2 regions of the Calothrix sp. CCY 0018 genome follow, and region 1 is predicted to be linked to the other one. Evidence: predicted binding sites of a transcription regulator. Region 1 holds the regulator's gene; the other holds the start of a gene.

The links. The regulator NtcA, encoded in region 1, controls nitrogen genes in cyanobacteria. The targets are predictions, from matches to a motif close to TNTGTANNNNNNNNTACANA.
Region 2: the regulator NtcA is predicted to act here: its motif matches at 1,928-1,947, upstream of ACM03V_RS00950 (DUF3155 domain-containing protein).

What each region holds. Positions count from the first base shown of each region.
Region 1 covers NZ_CAWUDI010000028.1:84,293-87,722, reverse strand. The annotation lists gene ACM03V_RS20420 (DUF3084 domain-containing protein) at 1-1,181, opposite strand, end outside; gene ntcA (global nitrogen regulator NtcA) at 1,568-2,239, opposite strand; gene fabI (enoyl-ACP reductase FabI) at 2,614-3,390, shown strand.
Region 2 covers NZ_CAWUDI010000001.1:216,262-219,691, reverse strand. The annotation lists gene ACM03V_RS00960 (S-layer homology domain-containing protein) at 1-352, shown strand, start outside; gene ACM03V_RS00955 (sensor histidine kinase) at 428-1,738, opposite strand; gene ACM03V_RS00950 (DUF3155 domain-containing protein) at 1,976-2,296, shown strand; gene ACM03V_RS00945 (cofactor assembly of complex C subunit B) at 3,205-3,430, opposite strand, start outside.

The sequences.
Region 1 (3,430 bases):
ACATAATTTCCGGCAGAAAAAATTCGCACCACATATTCTCTACCATCATCAATCTGCTTGCTCAATTGCTGAATTTGTTTTGCAGTAGCAAATAGAATTGGTGATTTCTCATCTTTTGATAAATCACTTCCAGGCTCGCTTAGTTTGTTGAGAGCAGAAAGGTTGGCTTCCTGCAATAGTTTAATTACTGCTTGTTTTGCCGCTTCAGGCTTTTCAACGCGAACTACTGCTTCAGCAATAACTTGTCCCCTGATTAAAGCTAGCTTACCCAAACGTAAATCTCGATTGGATTGCCCCAATTTTGCCAGTTGCTGTTCTAAAGAAGCTTGCTGACTTTCCAACTCTGAAAGACGCGCTTGCTTTTCGTTAATCACTTTCTGACGCTGAGCAATCATTTTCTCGCGTGCGGTAATTTCAGAATTACGCTTTTGAATTTGTTTATCGAGTTGAGCAATTTTTTCATCCCGCTTTTCAATCGCTTCTTGACGATTGGCTAATTCGCGATCGCGTTTGTTAATTGCAGCTTCAGCTTGGGCTAGGGCTTTATTAGCATCTGCAATCAATCGCTTTCTGTCTTCCTTGAGCTGTAGGCTTTCTGCCCTTAGCTGCTTGATCTCTTTGATTTTGCTGTCTCTTTCATCAATTATGGTTTGCAGCTCGTCAATAGCGCTTTTGTAACGAGTGGCTACTTGATCTAGTTTCTTTTGGGTACCTTGCAGTAAAGCTTCTGTACGGGCTTGCTGCTTGATGGTTTTATTAAGTTGAGCTTGGGTTAATCGTTGCTTGGTGTTTGCAGCTTCCAAGGAGCGGTTAATTGCCTCTAACTTTTTCTGTGCTTGTGCTTGTTGGTTCCTAGCTTCTGCTAACTCTCTTTTAGTAATTTCTAAATTATTCGCCGTACCTTCAAGTTGTTCTCGCTTGCTTCGTAAATCTTTTTGAATATCCTCAAGCTTAAATACTCCATCACGCAATCCTTCATCAACTAAAAATAAACTTGCTAAAGTTGATGCCGAAATACCAACTCCCGTTAAAATCGTCACTAAAACAGCAGTCTTTTTGGGACGCAGGTTGAAAAGTGAGAGACGTTTCTTACCTACCCGCGTGCCAATGCGATCGCCGACGGTAGCAATTACGCCTCCCAAAATTAAAATTGCTGTTATCAGGATAAACGCGGTGGTCATAAAATCGTGCCGAATTTATCCCTACACATACAGGCTACTACTTTCAGTTATTGTGTGTGAGAAAAGGCAAATAATGCAAGAGCTGAATATACTTAATTTCCAAGCGTGTCAAAATTCGTGGTCAAAAGGGCGGAGTAAACCGGATTTTACATTCCGCCTATTCAATAAGGCTCAAAACATTGCCTTTCGGAACAAAGCTGTTTAATTGGTAGCAGCGTTAATTATCATTCATCTGCTACCGTTAGGAAAGCATCTGTAATATTAACCAGATAATTTAGTCATTGCCGGTATAATCATTTCAGATGTATTTTTTCAAAAATTAAATCGCAATAATCAATATAGACCTCCTAATAACATAATTAGACGTTAAATCCTTCAACACATTTTTAAGTAAATTGCCGACTTAAAGTTACTGGCTTGTGTACGGTAATCTTCTTTTTGTGTATTGAAATCATCTTTTTTTCTCGTAAATCGCCTAATAATCTTGTAACGGTAACGCGAGTAGAACCAATCGCTTCAGCAATTGCTTGATGGGATAACTTTAAATCGATAGTTATTCCATCAGCACAAGGAACTCCAAAATCTCGACACAGAATTAGTAAAAAGCTCACTAATCTAGAACCCATATCTCGGTGAGCAAGAGTTTCAATCATCATCTCTGTCTGCAATATTCGCGAAGAAAGTCCTCGCAGCATCAACATAGATAATTCTGGATTTTCTTTGAGCGCTTGCTCTACTTGTTCAATTGGAGCCGAAAGCAATTCTACTGGTGTGAACGCTACCGCATGATAAAACCGATCCGATTTGTTTCCTGTTAATAAGGACAAAACTCCAAAAACACTATTCTCTCGTAGCAATGCCACCGTTATTTCTTCTCCTGCCTCATACACCCTGGAGAGCTTCACGGCACCTTTGAGAAGAAAATAAACTCGTTCAGCTGGATCGCCCGGAAAAAATATAGTTTTGTTGCGTTCAAATGTTTCAACAACTGGTGGAAAAGCTCCAGTTGCCATTTGTCTAAACACATTTGCTAGGGCTTTATCTTGTGTCACAATCATCTCCCTTCCCCTACCCAATGCCGGAATAAATAAAACAGATTACCGTATAATACACTTGAAAAATCAAGATTACATTGTGAACCTTTTTGTACTTTCCTATACTTAACCTCTTTACCTCATTACTATTTGTTCAACATGATACATAAATTCTAACCCTTAAAGCTACTAATTTTTAACACTATTCAGTTAGTTCATAGAAGTAAATTATTTAGATGAAGAAATATTTAAAATATCATAAAAAAAATGGTAATTAATGTAGCAGAATTTTAACAACATTTATTATTCCATCCCATAAATCGGATTTAAAAAATAATCTTGATCGGTCTAATATCTAGTATGCTCAACCATGAACCATTTTTGAATAGGTGATTTTTATGCTGGATCTGACAGGGAAAAACGCGCTTGTTACAGGTATTGCTAATAACCGTTCTATTGCTTGGGGTATAGCCCAACAACTGCATAAAGCAGGAGCAAATATTGGTGTTACCTATTTACCAGACGAGAAAGGAAAAATGGAGAAAAAGGTTAAAGATTTAGTCGAACCCATTAAACCTAGTTTGTTTTTGCCATGTAATGTCCAAGATGACGAGCAAGTAAAATCTACTTTTGATTCGATCAAGGAAAAATGGGGTTCTTTAGATATTTTGATTCATTGTCTTGCTTTCGCCAAAAGAGACGACTTAACCGGAGGTTTTAGCGAAACTTCCCGTGAAGGCTTTAATTTAGCTTTGGAAATAAGCGCTTATTCGCTAGCCCAATTAGCAGGTGCAGCCAAACCTCTAATGTCCGCAGGAGGAAGCATTGTAACTCTTACATACTTGGGTGGTGTCAGAGCAATTCCTAATTACAACGTGATGGGAGTGGCTAAAGCAGCATTAGAATCGAGCGTGCGTTATCTAGCAGCAGAACTCGGAGAGCAACAGATTCGCGTCAACGCAATTTCAGCAGGTCCCATTCGTACTTTAGCCTCAAGTGCGGTGGGTGGCATTTTAGATATGATTCATCATGTAGAAGAAGTTGCTCCCCTCAAACGTACTGTTACCCAGCTAGAAGTTGGTAATGCAGCAGCCTTCTTGTGTAGCGATTTAGCAAGTGGAATTACAGGTCAAGTTCTGTATGTTGATGCAGGATACGAAATCATGGGAATGTAATATGGCAAAATTTCCGATTTTTTTAATATTTTCTTTCTTA
Region 2 (3,430 bases), on a different contig from region 1:
ACCTGCTGAGGGTGGTTCCCAATTTGTAGCTCAGAAACTAATTACCACTAACGGAAAAGAATATAACATTAGCGCTACTTCTGGAATCATTACCAAAACTGAGACTATCAAAAAAGGTACTAGTACCAAAGGTATTATTAAGAACACCGCATTAGGTGCTGGTGCTGCTGCTGCCGTCGCTGCCGTAACAGGCGATCGCGCTGTAGCAACTGAAGAAGTCTTAGGTGGTGCAGCCATTGGTGCGATAACTGGAATCTTCTTCAACAAAAAGAGTGTTGACTTGATTGTTATACAGCCAGACACCGATTTAGAAATGACTATCGGTGAAAGTTTCGAGGTTTCATATCGCTAGGGAAAAGAGTTAAGAGTTAAGGGTTAGGAATTAACAATTTTTCACCTTTAACCTTTGACCTCTAACCTTTAACCTTTATTTCGCTTCCGGTAAACGAACAATAAACGTACTTCCCGGAGTATCGAGTAATTTAATATCAAAACGAGTAGCAGGGCTGAAAACTTCCATTTCGCCCTGCATTTGTTCTATCAACTGTTTAGCTATAGCTAATCCCAATCCGGAACCGGGAATTTCAGTTTGAGCCTGTACTCCTCGATAACCTCTTTCTCCAAGATGTTCTAAATCTTGTTGTGGAATACCCGGTCCGTTATCGCTAATAGCAATTCCTAAAAAATTCACTCTATCTTTTATCGATTCAATTAGAATTTTGCCACCTGCGGGAGTATATTTCAAAGCATTATCAAGAATATTACTTAATACTTCTCGCAATGCTTGAGAATTTCCTTGTACCAGACATGAACTATTATCAATTTTAGTCATCAACTCTAAATAACGCTCTTTCGCTATTGCTTTTGCTGATATTAATAATGGCTGCAATACTTCATTTATATTAAATTCAACAACTTCTTGTTCTGCACCATTTAATAATAGTAAAGGTGTATTTTCTTCTACAGTTGCAACAAATTCTACTTGTTGTTGTGCGGGCAATTTTGCTGGAAGTAAATCCTCGGTCGTCAAGTCGATTGCTTCATCAAATTTTTGTAGCAATTCTTTAAGTCTATCGCTTTCTCTAACTATAGATAAAGCAGCCTCTCTATTTGCATCCTTTGCTAGTAATCGCTTTGTTAAGAGTTTTCCAAAAGTTCGTAAAGCCGTTAGCGGATTGCGAAATTGATGTAATAAGTTATCCATCAAATCTAACTGCTTTTCTTGCATTATCTGATGTTGATGCAGCTGGCTTGCCAACCAAGCACGTCGTCTATCCATGATGCAGGCGATCGCCAAACTTTGGGCTACATTTTCTACTTGAGTGCGTTCGCTTTCCTTCCAAGCACGATCTTCTCTACTAGTTACCAATAACCCCATCATCACCGAATCGTGAATTAAAGGTAAAACAATTTGGTCGCTATCCATCAAGTATTCTTGATTATTCTCTTGTGCTTGATTTGAGAAACCATCATTAGATTGCGAACTAATTACTTCTGAAGACGGACTCAACAAATAACGATTTACAGATGGTAAAGCTATCTGATGCTCAAGCCCTACCACCGCAGTCTCTGGATATACCGCAACAGGAATTAACTCGGCTTCCCCCTTATGTGGCGGCACCTCTGCCAATTCTTGCGTCAAATATACAACGCTTAAAGATGCTCCCAAGCCTGTCGCTAACAGCGTCAATTGTTCTCGGCACAGAGCAACAAACTCTGAACTGGCAGAAACGATCATAATGGATTCTTGTGGCTGGCGATATTACAAAGCTTAACTAATTCTGAGTCTTATAATTGCTATGTAGTATTATATTACTCAATATTGTTGATTTTTTTGATTTATCTATATCCAAAAAATTATGTTTCAATTTCGGTTAGTTAAGAACCATTGATTTTTTTGATTAAAACTTTTATAATTGGCTCGGATTTTGTAGCTATAACTACAATCTGTAGCTAATACGAGGAGGAAAATAGTTTGGCTAGGAGAAGGAAGCGCAAAAGCCGTCGTCGTCAGGAAGGACGGCGCATTTTAGAACACGTGCCTCAATTTAGCATCGAAAGTGGTGAAGATAAACCTGTGACCGCAGCAAGAAAATTTATTCAAGCTGAAGGCATTCTTCCACCGGCTCTACTGCTAGTGAAGCGCAACGAACACACTACAGACCGTTATTTTTGGGCTGAGAAGGGTCTGTTTGGCGCTCAGTATGTAGAAGAAAACCACTTTTTGTTTCCTAGTTTGAGAACAATGGAACCAACTTCAATTCCAGAAGCATTAGCTGTCGCAGCTACTCGATAAACGAGCGGGTGCGGGTTGGAAAGTCTTAAGCGTTGAGTGTAGCTTTTGACAACCATCTATTAACTGGCAAAATGATGCATTTGTTTAAAATGTTTATGTTTTTTTAAAGTTTTGAAATTATTTGCCAGTAAAGTCAGTTCAATAAAGCTGTATGAAAAGCGGCCATTCCGTACAAAGGTTAATTTTTTGTATGACTGAGCCGTAATTGTGAGGATAAATTATTTTTAGAGACAAAAGATCAATGGTATAGAGATTCAACAAGATTACACAATCATGTGGATTCCCGCCCCTATGAGTGCGCCAGTTGCACCCGAGGGGCGGGACATAAAAGTCATCCCCGGCTATTCTGCTAATCGGTTAAACCGATAACAGAATTAACCTAAGCGTTGAAGCTCTTTATCTGTAGATATCTGTCTCGACTTACAGGTTTTTGGTTAGTTCCTACGATGTTGGCCAATCAACCGCAGGTAAATGTGAATGAAAAGTGAATCAAAAACTAACTATTCCAATCCTTTGCACAATTTTTCTTAACATCGTTAGAGATTGCTTGTGTAATGGGAGGTAAAACTATCGTGCCCAATTACTACAGTATTTTTTTGAAAGAACTGTGTAAAGGTGTGTAAAGGAGAGTTTTATCAACAATAACGGTTAATTACGCAGTTTTAATCTGTTACCCAATACGCGATCGCAACTCTTAACTAAAAGAGAACTTTCGTGGAATGGTAACAGCTATCCTTTTTGTTTAAACAACCATTACTCTTGGGCACCACACCTCAAGGTTGTGGGATAATTTGACCCCAGATAATATCTTAAAAGCCATGAAGACGGTCATCCGGAAGGCTCAAGGCAATAAAAAGGCCATAAAAAATTATGCCTTGAAATAAATATTGTATGCTTGGGGGCAATATTCATGCTCTTTTTAACTGTAATGCCTCTTCTAAAGAGATAATTTCATCTCGATGGGCAGTTACAGTAATTTTAGAATTTTGTTCGCTGTCGGTATCTTCAACCGTCAGCGATACATTTTCCACCCTTCCAGCTTTATTCCAGTAAAAAATACCGCTTAGAGGAGATAGTAAGATTATCCCGTAAAGCAGGAAGCTTTGGCTAGAAAAAAGCAGAGACAGAACTAAT